Regions from separate parts of the Shewanella cyperi genome, predicted to be linked through region 1. Evidence: predicted binding sites of a transcription regulator. Region 1 holds the regulator's gene; each other region holds the start of a gene.
What was found. Region 1 encodes sigma-54, which starts transcription at its own class of promoters, with help from an activator protein. Its sites were predicted from a motif close to GTTGGCACGNNNNTNGNNT; they were not measured.
Positions count from the first base shown of each region.

Region 1 (5,723 bases):
GCACTGTGCCTGTGCAGCACCATGGCCACAGCCAAAAACAACGACCTGCTGCAGGAATTGAAAATTGCTGCCGCCACCCAATTTGCCGACATCAAGAACAAGCGGGTGGTCTATGGTGGGCCGGTACTGCTGACCCAGGGCAGCCTGAAGATCACCGCTCAGGAACTCAGTGCCTATACCGATGAAGCCTCAGGACAAAGGGTATTGGTGGCCAAGGGCAAGCCCGCCACCTACAGTCAGACCCTGGATGACGGCCGCCAGGCCAGCGCCAGTGCCAATGAGATCAGCTACAACATGGACAATCGCACCATGACGCTCACGGGCAATGCCAAAATTGAACAGGATGGCAGCCAGGTCAACGCCGACAAAATCATTTATGACATTGAAAAGCAGCAACTGAAGGCCGACAGCAGCCAAAAAGGCGATGAACGGGTGATCACCATCATCAAGCCGGAAAACTATCAGGAACAGTTGGCTCCCAAGCCCGAAGAACAAGAGCAGGATAAGGAGCCGGTTCGCCAATGACGGAACTGATCCTTAAGGCCAGCAATCTGGCCAAAAGCTACAAAAACCGCACCGTGGTCAAGGACGTCAGTCTCAGCGTGCGCACCGGCCAGGTGGTCGGTCTGCTGGGCCCCAATGGCGCCGGCAAAACCACCACCTTCTACATGGTGGTGGGGCTGGTGAAAAGTGACAAGGGCAGCATCCATATCAACGAAGATGACCTGACCCTGGACCCCATGCATCTGAGGGCTCGCAAGGGCATAGGCTACCTGCCCCAGGAAGCAAGCATTTTCCGTAAGCTGTCCGTGCACGACAACATCATGGCGGTACTGCAAACCCGCAAGGATCTGGACCAGGATCAGCGTGAAGAGGAACTGGAGCAGCTGCTGGAAGAGTTCCACATCACCCATATCCGCGACAACATGGGCATGTCTTTGTCCGGTGGTGAGCGGCGCCGGGTCGAAATCGCCCGTGCTCTGGCCGCCAATCCGCGCTTTATTCTGCTCGATGAACCCTTCGCCGGTGTCGACCCCATTTCGGTCATAGACATCAAGAAAATAATTGAGCAGCTCAAGAGTCGCGGCCTCGGCATATTAATCACGGATCACAACGTCAGAGAAACCCTTGATGTCTGTGAAAAAGCCTACATAGTCAGCCATGGCAACCTCATCGCCGAAGGCACCCCTGCCGAGATTCTGGACAATCAGCAGGTGCGGGCGGTGTACTTGGGTGAGCAATTCAGGCTATAGTTAAATTTAGCCTGATCTCTATCTCATTAAGGAAGAGTGCAACTGGCCAGCAGTTCACAAAACTGATAGAAAACAGCTTTCTGATAACAATAACAGTCAAGGATCCGCAGTAGATGAAAGCGTCACTCCAGCTCAAGCTGGGCCAACAACTGACCATGACGCCGCAATTGCAACAGGCCATCAGGCTGTTGCAACTTTCTTCACTTGAACTGCAACAGGAAATTCAACAAGCGCTGGATTCCAACCCTTTGTTGGAGCTGGACGATGACCAATTCGACAGCCAGGAGCGCAGCGATTCAGATCACAGGGAGCAGGACGACTTCTCCGAGCCCGTCACGGCCAGCAGTAACGATGACAGCTCCACCCTGGAAACCTCCGACGCCCTGACCCAGCAGTCCATGCCCGATGAATTGCCCATGGATACCACCTGGGACGAAGTGTTCACCGCCGCCCCTGCTTCCGGCAGCGGCTCCATGATGCGCGATGATGATATGCCCTTCCAGGGAGAGACCAGCGACGGGCTTTATGAACACCTGGAATGGCAAAAGAACCTCACCCCTTTCTCAGACACCGACATGGCCATAGCCACCGCCATCATAGACGCCATAGATGAACGCGGTTACCTGACCCAGACCACGGAAGACATACTCGAAGCCATGGGCGACGATGAAGTGGAGCTGGACGAAGTGGAAGCCGTGCTCAAGCGCATCCAGCACTTCGACCCCATAGGGGTGGCCGCAAGGGACCTCAGTGAATGCCTGCTGATCCAGCTGGCCCACTTTGCCGCCGATACGCCACACCTGGAAAACGCCAAACTGCTGATCCGCGACCATCTGGATCTGATTGCCGCCAGGGACTTCCGCACCCTGATGCGCAAAACCCGTCTGAAGGAAGATGAGCTGCGTGAAGCCATAGTGCTGATCCAGAGCCTCAATCCCCGTCCGGGTGAACAGGTCACGTCCGGCAAGGACGAGTACGTTATCCCCGACGTCTCTGTGAGCAAGAAAAATGGCCGCTGGGTGGTGGAACTCAATCCCGATTGCATGCCCAAGCTCAACGTCAATCAGCATTACGCCGCCATGGCCCGCACCAGTCGCAGTCAGGCTGACAGCCAGTTTATCCGTGGCCATTTGCAGGAAGCCAAGTGGTTTATCAAGAGCCTGGAGAGCCGCAACGACACCCTGCTCAAGGTGGCCAATTGCATAGTGCAGTTCCAGCAAGGTTTCTTTGAGTACGGTGAAGAAGCCATGAAGCCCATGGTGCTGAACGACATAGCCGAAGCGGTGGAAATGCATGAGTCCACCATTTCCAGGGTGACCACCCAAAAGTACATGCATACCCCGCGGGGTATTTTCGAATTGAAGTATTTCTTCTCCAGCCATGTCAGTACGGAAGACGGTGGAGAATGCTCGTCTACGGCCATCCGCGCCTTTATCAAGAAACTGGTGGCTGCAGAAAATCAGAAGAAACCATTGAGCGACAGCAAAATGGCGGAACTTCTGGCGGAACAGGGAATCAACGTTGCTAGACGTACCATTGCAAAGTACCGTGAAGCAATGCTGATCCCGCCGTCAAACCAGCGTAAAAGCTTATAACTCACTGTAAAAACTGGAGGAAAGTGTCTATGCAAATCAATCTGACTGGGCACCATATCGAAATTACAGATTCACTGCGTAACTATGTAGAGAGCAAATTTACCAAGCTTGAACGCCACTTCGAACAGATCAATAATGTGCACGTTGTGCTCAATGTTCAAAAAATGCAGCAGATTGCAGAAGCCAAGCTGCACCTCAATGGTGGTGAAGTGTTTGCCACGTCTGAGCATGAAGACATGTACGCCGCCATCGACGCTCTGATTGATAAATTGGATCGTCAGGTCATCAAACACAAAGAGAAACTGACTAAGCACTAAAAGATGGAACTGAGTACCATCCTGAGGCCGGAGTGCACCACCTGTGCCACTCCGGGCAGTAAGAAAAAGGTACTGGAACTGATCAGCGATATCGCCAGCGCCCAGTACCCCACCCTCTCTTCTCAAGAGATCTTCGAAAGCCTATTGGCCCGAGAAAAAATGGGAAGCACAGGCATAGGCAATGGTATTGCCATCCCCCATGGCCGCTTGAACAGCATAGAGACCCCGATCGCCGTGCTGGTCAAATGTGAAGAGGCCATCAGTTTTGACGCCATAGACAAACAGCCGGTTGACATACTGTTTGCCCTACTGGTGCCATCGGACCAATGCCAGCAGCACCTGAGCACACTCGCCGCCATGGCAGAAAAGCTCAACGACAAGCAAATCCTCAAGCAACTGCGCAAAAGCCAGGATGACGCTGAACTCTATCAGGTGATCACCGGATGAAACTGGTCATAGTCTCAGGTCGATCGGGCTCGGGCAAAACCGTTGCCCTGAGGGTCTTGGAAGACCTGGGCTATTACTGCGTCGACAACCTGCCACTGCCACTGATTGGGCCCTTGCTGGCGCAACTGAAAAGCAGCAATGAACTGGTGGCCATCAGCGTCGATGTCCGCAACCTGCCGGAACAGCACAAGGTGTTGGAACAACAGTTGGCCGCCCTGCCTGCAGGCACGGAGCTGATCAGCCTGTTTCTCAATGCCAGCGACAAGGTGCTGCTCAAGCGCTACAGCGAAACCCGCAGACTGCACCCCCTGTCCAAAAGCAAGATGTCCCTGGCGGATGCCATCAAACTCGAGGGCAAGCTGCTTGAACCCCTGTCACAATTGATGGATCACTACATAGACACCTCCAAACTCAATGTCTATGAACTCAGTGACCAGGTGCGTGAAATCCTCCTCGGCCGCAGCGAGAAGGAGCTGGTGATCATTTTTGAGTCCTTTGGCTTCAAACACGGTATGCCGGCGGAAGCCGACTTTATGTTCGATGCCCGGTTTCTGCCCAACCCCCATTGGGAGCCACAGCTGAGACCCCTGACAGGCCTCGATGAGCCGGTACAACAGTTCTTGGAACGCCAGGTACTGGTGAACAAATTTATCTGGCAGATAGAGAACCTGCTGGAAACCTGGTTGCCCCATCTGGAGCGCAACAACCGCAGTTACCTCACCATAGCCATAGGCTGTACCGGCGGTCAGCACCGCTCGGTATATGTCGCAGAACAATTGGCCAAACGCTTCAGCAACACCAAACACAAGGTCGAGGCACGCCACAGGGAGCTTAATCTTGCCAAGACTTGAACGTGATATCACCATAGTCAATAAACTGGGCCTGCACGCCCGCGCCGCCACCAAAATGGCGATACTGGCCTCCGAATTCAAGGCCAGCGTGACCCTGATCCAAGGCGACAAACAGGCACCGGCGTCCAGTGTGTTGGGACTGCTGATGCTGGAATCCGGCATGGGCAAAACCATGCGCATAGTGGCCGAAGGTGATGATGCCGAGCAGGCCATGGACGCCCTGTGCAACCTGGTCAAGGCCCGCTTCGACGAAGACTGCTGAGTCAGCTCACTCACTGCGGCATTAGACCGCAACGCTTCCCCTCCTGCTGTATCAATAAATTTGTTACCATAAGCCCTTCTATTCTTGGGGGAAGATGCCATGGCGGTAGAACTGCTGGACAATGAACAAACGGAACTCAGGCTCAGCCAGCTCAACCAGGCACTGGGCAGCGGTATGTTTGTCCATGTGCGGCAGATGTTGCTCAATATGGCCGCCTCCGACATAGCCCTGGTACTGGAATCCTCGCCGCCGCGCACCCGCCAGATATTGTGGCAACTGATAGATCAGGAACAAACCGGCGAAGTGTTGGAAGAATTGGGGGAAGAGCTGAAAGATCAGCTGATCCGCCAAATGAGCCCCGAACGCCTGGCCCGGGCCGCCGCCGGTCTGGATACCGACGATCTGGCCTACATACTGCGCAGCCTACCGGATAGCCTCTACAAGCAAGTGCTGCAATCCATGGGCAGCCAGGATCGCAGCCGGGCCGAGCAGGCCCTGGCCTATCCGGAAGAGAGCGCCGGCGGCCTGATGAACACCGACACTGTCACCATCAGACCCGATGTGAATCTGGACGTGATCCTGCGCTACCTGAGGCAGCGCGGCAGCCTGCCGGAGGCCACAGATACCCTGTATGTGGTCGACAGGCGCGACATACTGCTCGGCGGCGTCAATATCGCCACCCTGCTGACCCGGGATCCCAGCACCCCGGTACGGGAACTGATGGATGCGGATCTGGAGGCGATTCCCGTCACCATGACCGATTCCGAGGTGGCGCAGCTGTTTGAACGCCACGACTGGCTATCGGCGCCGGTCATAGATCAGGACGGCCGCCTGCTGGGGCGGATCACCATTGATGATGTGGTGGACGTGATCCGCGAAGATGCCGATCACACCATGATGGGCATGGCCGGTATGGACGAGGACGAAGATACCTTCGGCCCCGTACTTAGAAGCACCCTGCGCCGCTCCATGTGGCTGACCATCAACCTGTTCGCGGC
Region 1 is NZ_CP071501.1:3,450,372-3,456,094, forward strand. Features, by position in the region: gene lptA (lipopolysaccharide transport periplasmic protein LptA) at 1-525, shown strand, start outside; gene lptB (LPS export ABC transporter ATP-binding protein) at 522-1,253, shown strand; gene JYB84_RS15340 (RNA polymerase factor sigma-54) at 1,367-2,848, shown strand; gene hpf (ribosome hibernation promoting factor) at 2,878-3,165, shown strand; gene ptsN (PTS IIA-like nitrogen regulatory protein PtsN) at 3,169-3,612, shown strand; gene rapZ (RNase adapter RapZ) at 3,609-4,463, shown strand; gene JYB84_RS15360 (HPr family phosphocarrier protein) at 4,450-4,725, shown strand; gene mgtE (magnesium transporter) at 4,825-5,723, shown strand, end outside.

Region 2 (5,723 bases), 740 kb from region 1:
TCGCTGTGCAGCGGCCTTTCAGCTGCAGGAGTTCCATCGACGACATCGGTTCTTCCCTTGGCCGCCGCCATGGACGCCGGGGTAATGGGGCTGTCTTTGGGTGACAATTGCTGCACCATAAGATCGGCCAGTCCCAACATGCCCTTGTTCGACAAGTCCACCGACAGCTGCTGATCACGCATCTGCTCGTAGAACTTGGTGTACTGGCTGTTCATCGGATTGTCAGACTCGAATACGGCATTGGCATCACGCATGCTTTTGAGCAGCATCTGTACAAAGATGCCCTCAAATTGCTTGGCCACCTCTTTCAGGGCGGCCTTCTCATCTTTCTGGGCGCTGGCGCGCAGGGAGTCCAAGCCCCCCAGGTCCAGAAAGTGAGATGCGTTTGCAAGCTTTTCCATAATCGTCTGCCAGCCTCAGTGCCAAAAATCAGATAACGATAAGCTCACCATGCAAAGCGCCTGCCATCTTTAACGCTTCGAGTATCGCCAGCACATCCGAAGGCGCGGCCCCCACCAGATTCACCGCCCGCACCAGTTCATCCAGAGTGGTGCCAGGGTCAAACATAAACATGCGGTTATTGGACTCGGCAGCATCTATGGTGCTCTGGGCGGTCACCACGGTATCGCCGCCGGCCAGAGCATTGGGTTGGGACACCTGGGCAGACTCGGCAATGGTCACTGTCAGCCCGCCATGGGTTACCGCCGCCGGCAATAGTTTGACATTCTGCCCCACCACTATGGTGCCGGTGCGGGAGTTGACTATTACCTTGGCCGACTCATCGGCAGGCTCCACTTCGATGTTTTCCAGGGTCGCCAGAAACGACACCCGCTGGGATGGATCCCGGGGTGCACTGACCTGTACCGAGGAACCATCGAGGGCGCGGGCCATATCGGGCCCCAGCAGATCATTGATTGCATCCGCCAGACGTTTGGCGGTGGAGAAATCGGCGCTGCGCAGGTTAAATGTCAGGTAATCACCTGTGGCAAAGGGGCTGACCACGCTGCGTTCCACCAGGGCTCCGTTGGGTATACGACCGACCGTGGGGGTATTCTGGATCACCTTGGAGCCGTCAAGGCCCTCGGCGCTGAAGCCGCTAACCACCAAACTGCCCTGGGCGATGGCGTACACATTACCGTCTACCCCCTTGAGGAAGGTTTGCAGCAAGGTGCCACCGCGCAGACTCTTGGCTTCCCCCAGGCTGGACACTGTTACATCCAAGGTTTGGCCGGGTTTGATAAAAGGGGGCATATCGGCGTGCACAGCGACCACGGCGACGTTTTTAATCTTGGGCTTCACATTGTCCGGCAGGTTCACGCCGAAGTTTTTCAGCATGGTCTTGAAGGTCTGCTCTGTGTAGCTGGTCTTCTCCCCCGTTCCGGGCAAACCCACCACCAAACCATAACCTATCAGCTGGTTACTGCGGACCCCTTGGACATTGGCTATGTCCTTGATGCGCTCGGCCTGTGACAAAGGTGATAACACCAACAGGGCTGTGGCCATAATCATCTTGAATTTCATAGTGATTCTCCTTAGAAGGGCCACCAGTCACTGAGGAAGAAGCGGCTGAGCCAGCCCACTTTCTGGGAATCGGCAAAAGCCCCTGTGCCACTGTACTGGATGCGGGCATTGGCCACGCGAGTGGAATCAATGGTGTTGTCCGGGCGAATATCCTGGGCCCTGACTATGCCGGTCACCCGGATAAACTCGTCACCGTTGTTGATGGTGATCCACTTCTCGCCGCGGATCACCAGGTTGCCGTTATTGAGCACCTGCATCACGTTGGCGGAGATATTGCCCTTGAGGCTGTTGCTTTGATCAGCGCCCGCTTCACGGCTGGTGTCGGCACTGTCACTGGCACCAAAATCCAATGGAATACCGTTGATGGTGGCGTTTTTGCCGCCGGCGTACAGCGGGTTCACCGAAATGTCCGAACTCTTTTTAATCTCATTGTTTGCGCTTTTCTTGGCCTGGGTCGATTCGGTCAACACCACAGTGATGATGTCGCCCACCCTGTGGGCACGAATGTCTGAATACAGGCTGGCAGCCTGGGCATCCTGGTAGATTGACCCGGTCGGCTCCAGCTGGGTCAGCGGCGGTTCCGGATACACGGGCGCATAGAAAGGATCGTCCGGTATTGGTTTCTGGTCTGTGCTGGCACAACCGGCAAGCAGCACGGCAGCAGCCAAAATCAGGTACTTAACCATGATGCAGACTCCTCAGAGGTTCTGGTTCACGTAGGCCAACATTTGATCCACGGCGGAAATCACTTTTGAGTTCATCTCATAAATCCGCTGGCTTTCGATCAGATTCACCAGTTCCTCGGTCACGTTGACGTTGGAGGTTTCCAGTGCCCCCTGGCGAATGGCGCCCATGCCATCCAGAGATGCAGTCCCCTGAATGGGGGTACCGCTGGCGCCGGTTTCCAGGTACAGGTTCTGGCCCATGGGGTCGAGGCCCGAGGGGTTGATAAAATCAGACATGGTCAGCTGACCCACCACTTGGTTTTCGGCGGTGCCCGGTGTCTTCACCGACACCTCGCCCTCCTGGGACACGGTAATGCTGATGGCATCATCCGGGATGGTGATGGCCGGTTGCAGCACATAACCTGAACCCGAGGTCACTATCTGTCCGGTATCGTCCAGGGTGAACTGACCGTTACGGGTATAGGCCGTGGTGCCGTCGGGCATTTGCACCTCGAAAAACCCCGGGCCTTCAATCATCAGGTCCAGCGAGTTGTCCGTGGTCAGCATATTGCCCTGGGTAAACATTTTCTGGGTCGATACCACCTTGGTACCGGCACCTATGTTCAAACCGTTGGGCAGCTTGTTGTTGGAGGCACTGATACCACCGGCCTGGTTAACCGTTTGATAGAGCAGGTCCTCAAAAACGGCACGGCTCTTCTTGTAACCAACGGTACTGGCGTTAGCCACGTTGTTGGATATCACGGCGATATCGGTTTGCTGGGCATCTAAGCCAGTTTTACTGATCCATAACGCAGGATGCATAATCCAATCTCCTGTTAGCTAATGCGCATCAGGGCCGCGGAGGCCTTGTCGTTCTCTTCCGCGGTCTTCATCATTTTTACCTGCATCTCAAACTGACGTTGAATATCAATCAGAGATACCATTTCGTGTACTGCGTTGACGTTGCTGCCTTCAACGGCGCGACTTTCCAGAGTCACCTCGGGCGCCGCCGCGGCACTGTTACCCGAAACCAGACGGAACAGACCATCGGCGCCACGCATTAATTGGCCGTTGCCGGGGTTGACCAACTTGATGCGGCCCACCTCTTCAATGACTTCGGCGGTTGCCCCCTGGGGACGGACAGTGATGGTGCCATCTTGGGCTATCTCCACCTTGTCTATGGGCAGAGGCAACACTATGGGACCCGTGTCACCCATGATGGGGTTACCGGAGGCGTTGTGCAGCTGACCGTTGGCGTCAAAACTCAGGCTACCGGAGCGGGTATAGGCCTCGCTGCCATCCTCCGCCTGCACCGCAATCCAGCCATCCCCCTTCACCGCCACGTCCAGATCCCGACCCGTGGTTTTGAGGGGGCCGGCACTGAAATTGGCCTGGGGACTTTCGGTCATCGAAAACACCCGTGTCGGCAAACCTTCACCAAAGGCCTGCATGGCCCTGGATTGCTCCAGATCGGCCTTGAAGCCATCGGTATTGGCGTTGGCCAGATTGTTGGCCCGCAATGCCAGCGCATTCATGTTCTGCTTGGCACCACTCATGGCTATGTAGAGAAGTTTATCCACCGGCTGCTCCGTCAAACTTTTTGCATAGCTAAAGAAAAGCAAAAGTTATGCCAAAAAATTGAGCAGTGGCGTTTAATATTAAGCGAAGGAAAAGATTGGGGAATATTCCAGGTATGCCACCTGGGCGGAAAAGCGCTGCCGCCGGGGCGGCAACGCTTGGCTCGGGGATTAGCGGATCTGCAGTACTGTCTGCTGCAGGGTATTGTTCACTTCCAGGGTACGGGAGTTGGCCTGGAAGTTACGCTGGGCCGAAATCAGGTCCACCAGCTCCGTGGTCAGGTCCACGTTGGACTGCTCCAGGGCCGAGGAACGAATGCTGCCGAAGGTGCCGCTGTTGGCTTCACCGGCCAGGGCCGGACCCGAGGCTAGGCTCTCTTTCCAGGAGGTGTTGCCCACCTGGGTCAGGCCCTGCTCGTTGGCAAAACGCACCAGAGCTACCCGCGCCAAAGGCACGGTGGAGCCGTTGGAGTAACTGGCGTTAACCAAACCATCGGCGCCCACTTCCACGTTGGTCAGACGTCCTACAGTGGTACCGTCCTGGGTCAGTTCGGTCACCTCGAACGCCGAGGCATACTGGGTTGGATTTCCATAGGTGATGGTCAGGTCCTGGGCACCATCGGCGCCGGGGCCAAGTACGGCGGCACCCGAAACCCCCAGGGCCTCGGTGGTGATCACCGCCGGATTACTGCCTATGTAGGCGCCGGCGGAATCGAAGCTGATCACCGCGCCGCGCCAACCACCGGCAGTCTGGGCCAGGGTGGTATCAAGGACACCATCACCATTGAGGTCATCTGGAGCACCGTCGCCATCGGCGTCGGTGTTATAGGTACCGGCAGCACCATTCAAATCCACCTGCTGGCCATCAAGGGCATAAAAAGTCACCCAGTTGTTCACCCCTGTATAGGCGCCATTCTCTGGGCGCACGAAGTAGGTGGTCAGAATATGGGGCTCACCCAGGGAGTCATAGATAGTGACCGAGGTGGAGTTGTTGTAGGTATCCGAATCATTGGGATTGAACGCCGCTGGATCCTTGGCTTTTTCGCCGGCATTGAGGTTCATCTGGATGCCAACGTTTTCCGTCATCACAGGACTGCCTGCGGTATCGGGGATCTGCACCGGACGGGTGGTGGTCAAACTCACGGAAGTGGAGTTTCCGTCCTTGTCCACTGGGAAGGTCTGCAGGAAGTTACCGGCGGAGTCCACCATAAAGTTATTGGCGTCCACCTTAAAGGCACCGGCACGGGTAAAGGAGTAATCCTGGGAGCCGGCGGTGGAAGCGGTCACAAAGAAACCACCGCCACTGATGGCCATGTCCAACGCGTTGCTGGTAAACAGCAAGCTGCCCTGATGGAATTGCTGGGCCACCTGGGTGGTGGTCACACCGCCGCCCACTGTGGTTTTGCTGTTGGAGAAAATCGAGTTGGCGTACACATCGGCAAACTCGGCACGGGACTCCTTGAAGCCCGTGGTGTTGACGTTGGCAATGTTGTTGGCCGTGGTATTGAGATCTTTTTGCGCCGCTGCGATACCACTGAGTGCAATGTTAAAAGACATAATTCACCTCTATTAAGCTGTTCATCCCGGGCCGAGACCCGAATCCAAGTCCGTTCAGGTTTCAGAAACCGCCAGGACGTCCGCCAATTTAATGCCGCCGATACCGCGCAGGTTCAGAATAGCGCCGGTGGCTGCAGTGCCCAGAGACACACTCGATACGTGGGCATAGGTAGACACGGGCAATTCCTGGGCCTTGCCATCCACCTTGCCGCTGGCCTTGATGGTATAAGCACCATCGGGGGCCGGTTTACCATCCTTATCCAGGCCATCCCAGGTCAGTTCGACGTTGCCGCCGGCACTGCCGTCGACTGTGTAAGACTTCACCAGCTGACCTTTGTCATCCTCGATTCGAACCGTGATGTCCTTAATCACCTCGGGGGTGCTGATCACGCCGCGAATTTCC
Region 2 is NZ_CP071501.1:2,713,094-2,718,816, forward strand. Features, by position in the region: gene flgJ (flagellar assembly peptidoglycan hydrolase FlgJ) at 1-401, opposite strand, end outside; gene JYB84_RS11795 (flagellar basal body P-ring protein FlgI) at 430-1,521, opposite strand; gene flgH (flagellar basal body L-ring protein FlgH) at 1,533-2,207, opposite strand; gene flgG (flagellar basal-body rod protein FlgG) at 2,220-3,008, opposite strand; gene flgF (flagellar basal-body rod protein FlgF) at 3,023-3,766, opposite strand; gene flgE (flagellar hook protein FlgE) at 3,935-5,320, opposite strand; gene flgD (flagellar hook assembly protein FlgD) at 5,375-5,723, opposite strand, start outside.
Region 2: flgF (flagellar basal-body rod protein FlgF) is a predicted target of sigma-54. The motif match lies at 3,803-3,821, and genes of this name have one in related genera.

Region 3 (5,723 bases), 450 kb from region 1:
AAAATGCCGATCAAGGCACCGGCGGCAACATCCGTGGTGTCATGTTTATCGGACTCAATCCGGGTATAGCCCACGTAGGCAGCCACGAGATAAGCCGGTACACCATAGCCCCAGCCATAGCGGCGCTGAATAAAGGCTGCACCGGTAAAGGCCGTGGCCGCATGACCGGATGGGAAGGCGCTGCAGCAATTGCCATTGGGCCTTTCCTTGTGCACAGACTTTTTCAGTACATAAACCGTGGTTTCCGTGGTCACAACCGCCTTTATCCATTGAATGCTGCCATCAAAACCATCCTCATAAAACAAGGTTGCCGCCAACGCCACGGCCGGGACGGCATATTGCAGAGTATCCCCCTGCTGCTCGATTGAGTCTTTGGCAAGCGTCTTGAGCGGCCAGGCAAACAACAGCCAAGCCAACAGAGGATAAAGCCAAATCCTGGGAGTCATAAAAGTACATGGTGCCATGGTAATCACCTCGAATGTGCTGTAGCGGAGACACCAGAAGTTCATGACTCAGTCTGGATAGCCGGACTGACGTGTGCAACTTTGGTTCCTCATTAACCAATTAGTACAGACTTGGCATAGTCCCCAGCCTTTCATAGCTCTTTTTGAGGTAAGTCAATCGGCACCTCGAAGAGTACCAATAAAAAACCCGGCGCAAGGCCGGGTCTTTTTATTTTTTAACGCTATCAGCCTTGGCGGCTGGCGCGCTTGCGATCGTTTTCGGTCAGGAACTTCTTACGCACGCGAATGCTCTTGGGCGTGACTTCCACCAGTTCATCGTCATCGATGAATTCCAGTGCCTGTTCCAGCGTCATCTGGATATGAGGAGTCAGAACCTGAGCCTCGTCGGTGCCTGATGCACGCATGTTGGTCAGCTGCTTACCCTTGAGGCAGTTTACCGTCAGGTCATTGGAGCGGCTGTGGATACCCACTACCTGGCCTTCGTAGACTTCGGCGGCGTGGCCGATCATCAGACGACCGCGATCCTGCAGACCGAACAGGGCGAAGGTCAGCGCCTTACCAGTGGCGTTGGAGATCAGTACGCCGTTGGCACGCTGACCGATTTCACCACCCTTGTAAGGACCGTAGTGATCAAAGGTATGGTACAGCAGACCTGTACCTGAAGTGGCGGTCATAAACTCGGTTTGGAAACCGATCAGACCACGACTTGGGATCACGAAATCGATACGCACACGGCCTTTACCGTCGAGCTGCATATCTTTCATGTCAGCCTTACGGGTGCCCAGCTTCTCGATAACTGTACCTTGATGGTCTTCTTCCACGTCAACGGTCAGGGTTTCGAACGGCTCACATTTCTCGCCGTCGATTTCGCGAATGATCACTTCAGGACGGGACACGGCCAGCTCGAAACCTTCACGGCGCATGTTTTCAATCAGAATAGACAGGTGCAATTCACCACGACCGGACACGCGGAAACGATCCGGGCTGTCGGTCTCTTCCACACGCAGGGCCACGTTGTGCACCAGTTCCTGTTGCAGACGCTCGAGGATGTTACGTGAAGTCACGTACTTACCTTCTTTACCGGCAAACGGAGAAGTGTTTACCTGGAAGGTCATGGTCAGGGTTGGCTCGTCAACGGACAGAGGCGGCAGCGCCTCAACATTGCCGGCGGCGCAAATGGTATCGGAAATTTTCAGCTCGCCCAGGCCAGTGACGGCCACAATGTCACCGGCGTTGGCAACATCGACTTCGTGGCGCTCCAGGCCCATGTAGCCCAGTACCTGACCGATTTTGCCGTTACGGGTTTTGCCGTCGGCACCGACCACAGTCACCTGTTGGTTGGTCTTGACGCTGCCGCGCTTGATGCGACCCACGCCGATAACGCCCACGTAGCTGTTGTAGTCCAGCTGGGAGATCTGCATCTGGAACGCGCCTTCGGCGTCTGCATCCGGAGGAGATACTTTTTCCACTATGGTTTGGAACAGCGGCGTCATGTCAGCGCTGGTGTCATCGGGATCCAGGGTCGCGAAGCCGTTCAGGGCAGAGGCATAAACGATAGGGAAGTCCAGCTGCTCATCGGTGGCACCCAGGTTGTCAAACAGGTCAAACACCTGGTCGATAACCCAATCAGGGCGGGCACCGGGACGGTCAATCTTGTTGATGACCACAATAGGCTTGAGCCCTTGAGCAAAGGCCTTCTTGGTCACGAAACGGGTCTGTGGCATGGGGCCGTCAACGGCATCCACCAGCAGCAACACAGAATCCACCATGGACAGTACACGCTCAACCTCACCGCCGAAGTCGGCGTGGCCGGGGGTGTCCACGATGTTGATACGGTAATCGTTCCACTTGATGGCAGTGTTCTTGGCCAGGATAGTGATACCACGTTCCTTTTCCAGATCGTTGGAGTCCATCACCCGCTCAGTGGCTTCGCCCCGTGTTGCCAGGGTTCCTGACTGTGCCAGCAGCTTATCAACCAGGGTGGTCTTACCGTGGTCAACGTGCGCAATAATGGCGATGTTACGTAAATTCTCTAACACTATTAGCCTCTTACCATCAAAATACTGTGGGGTTCGACGACAGCATAGCAGCTGTTTATGACGGCAAGACGTACCTGCGGTCGCTGCTTTGTATCACCGGCGCCAGCCGTTTATCGACCCCCCAATGAGGTCAGTCTAACGGATGGTTGCTTTAAAAAGCGTGACATTCTACTCTAGCAGCGCCCCATCGCACAGGATTATTTTTTGGCCGCTTATGGAAGCTATAGTCCGGCAAGACTGCACCAAGATGCTGCATTCGCGTGGTGATTGCACCACCATAAAGCATCGTGCGCACCAAAATAGTGCAACCCGGAGCAATTCTGCGTTACTCACTCAAACCATCCCCTTATACATCATGATCTTAGCAACCTGGCACGAGTCTCGCTTTAGATGGGCAACTTCAAAGCGCGATACCAACCGGGATTTGTTGCTTTGCCAGATAAGATGATTAAGGGAACACCCTCTACCCTACCGGAGACTTGAGAATGTCAGTTGAAACAGTGTTAAAGCAGCTTGAAGAACTGGAAGTGAAATTTGTGGATCTGCGCTTTACCGACACCAAGGGTAAAGAGCAACATGTGTCTATCCCTACTCATCAAGTCGATGCCGATTTCTTCGAAGATGGCAAAATGTTCGACGGTTCTTCCATTGCCGGCTGGAAAGGCATCAACGAGTCAGACATGGTACTGATGCCAGATGCGAGCACATTCGTGCTGGATCCTTTCACCGAAGAAACCACCGCCATCATCCGCTGTGACATCCTCGAGCCAGGCACCATGACCGGCTATGATCGTGACCCACGCTCCATCGCCAAGAAGGCCGAAGAATACCTGCGCGCTACCGGTATTGCCGATACAGTGCTGATGGGTCCAGAGCCAGAATTCTTCCTGTTCGACGACGTGCGTTTCGGCACCGACATGAGCGGTTGCTTTGTGAAGATCGACGCCAAGGAAGCGGCCTGGAACTCAGGCACCAGCTACGAAGAAGGCAACACTGGTCACCGTCCATTCGTTAAAGGCGGTTACTTCCCGGTTGCTCCTGTAGACTCTTCACAGGACCTGCGCTCTGCCATGTGTCTGGTGCTGGAAGAAATGGGTCAAGTGGTTGAAGCCCATCACCACGAAGTGGCTACCGCCGGTCAAAACGAAATCGCCACCCGTTTCAACACCCTGACCAAGAAAGCCGACGAAATCCAAGTCCTGAAGTACGTGGTGCACAACATGGCCCACGCCTATGGCAAGACTGCGACCTTCATGCCCAAGCCAATCGTTGGTGATAACGGTTCAGGTATGCACGTTCACCAGTCTCTGGCCAAAGACGGCGTTAACCTGTTTGCCGGTGACAAGTACGGCGGGCTGTCTGAAACTGCCCTGTACTACATTGGTGGTATCATCAAGCACGCCCGTGCCCTGAACGCCTTCACCAACCCAAGCACCAACTCTTACAAGCGTCTGGTTCCACACTTTGAAGCACCAGTGATGCTGGCTTACTCTGCCCGTAACCGCTCTGCTTCTATCCGTATCCCTGTGGTACCAAGCCCGAAAGCCCGTCGTATCGAGACCCGCTTCCCAGACCCAACTGCCAACCCATACCTGGGCTTCGCTGCCCTGCTGATGGCCGGTCTGGACGGTATCCAGAACAAGATCCACCCTGGCGATGCCATGGACAAGGACCTGTACGATCTGCCAGCCGAAGAAGCGGCCGAAATCCCACAGGTAGCCGAGTCTCTGGACGTGGCTCTGGCGGCTCTGGATGCAGACCGTGAGTTCCTGACCAAGGGCGGTGTGTTCAGCGATGACTTCATCAATTCCTACATCAAGCTGAAAACAGCTGAAGCCGAGCGCGTGAACCGCACCACTCACCCACTCGAGTTCGAGATGTACTACAGCCTGTAATACCCTGCAGAACCGCCGGGCAACCGGCGGATAAAAAAAAGAAAAGCGCCCCGGGCTCAACCCCGGGGCGCTACTTTTTTATGGCTGGCTGTAACTGCAAAGCTGGCCATTCGCGGTAGCCACATGAAAAAGCCCCGGCTCTGGCCGGGGCTTTTATTTTGAGCCGGGGTTTACCTAAGCCAGGACCCCTTCCACACAGGCGATAAAGGCGCGGATATCGGCCACATCATTATAGAGATGCGGCGAGACCCGCAGGCCATAACGGCGGCGATCAACGCTGATAGCTGCCGCAGCCAGCGCTTGCTGCACCGCCTCATTGTCCTGACCAAAATCCAGGATCGCGGTCCCGCTACGATTTTCAGGCTTGATACGCAGCGCACCATATTGGTGCAATCCATCATAAAGCATTGAAACCAAAGCCTGATTGTGCACACGCAGCACATCGGAGCCCAGCTCGGCGAACCAGGCGATGGCATGTGCGGCTATGGCATAGGGCGCCACCGACGGTGTGCCGCCCCAAAAGCGCAGCGCAGTTGGATGATTACGGAATTGGTGAATATCAAATTCAAACGGATTCTCGTGGGAGAACCAACCCACATCCCTGGGCAGGCAAAGGGACAATTGTTCAGGATTAACCCACAAGTAAGCGGCACCGGGACCGGAGCAGAGCCATTTGACCGCCGATCCTATCAGAAAATCCGGATTTAGCCTGGCAAGCGACAGCGGCACCACACCCGCAGACTGGGCCACGTCAATCAGGCTGAGCACACCGAGGTCCCGGCAGCGCGCTACCAGCTCGGCCACGGGCGCCAGGGCGCCGGTATTGGAATAGGCGTGACTGATAAAGGCAAGATCAAGATCGGCACTCAGGTACTGGTCCCAGACATTGGCATCCGTAATATCGGCGTCCGCCGGCACAAACACCAGCTCGGCCTCGGGCAGCGCCTGACGCAGGGCAAAGCCCATGGAGGGAAAATCCTGCTCACTCATGAGAATACGGGCACCGGCACGATTCAGCCGGGGATGGGACATCACCAGCTTGGTCAGCGCCGAAGACAGGTTCACCTGGGGACAGAAGTCCTCTGCCCGGCCGTCAAACAGCCAGGCCAGAGAAGTGCGGAACTTGTCGACCACACCCAGCCAGTGGCCCCAGGGTTCGCGGCCACTGTCTTGCCAGGGTTGCCAAAAATCCTGCTCAAAGCCCGCCTTGGCGGCCTTGAGGGGGCGACCCACCGAGTGATTCAGCAGGTACACGCCCTCTGGCAGGTAAAATTCATTTTTATAATCCATGACTTACCCCAGACTTGCCTTCAGACGCTGTATAT
Region 3 is NZ_CP071501.1:3,897,373-3,903,095, forward strand. Features, by position in the region: gene JYB84_RS17300 (phosphatase PAP2 family protein) at 1-446, opposite strand, end outside; gene typA (translational GTPase TypA) at 689-2,503, opposite strand; gene glnA (glutamate--ammonia ligase) at 2,989-4,398, shown strand; gene JYB84_RS17315 (aminotransferase class V-fold PLP-dependent enzyme) at 4,573-5,688, opposite strand; gene JYB84_RS17320 (PrnB family protein) at 5,692-5,723, opposite strand, start outside.
Region 3: glnA (glutamate--ammonia ligase) is a predicted target of sigma-54. The motif match lies at 2,872-2,890, and genes of this name have one in related genera.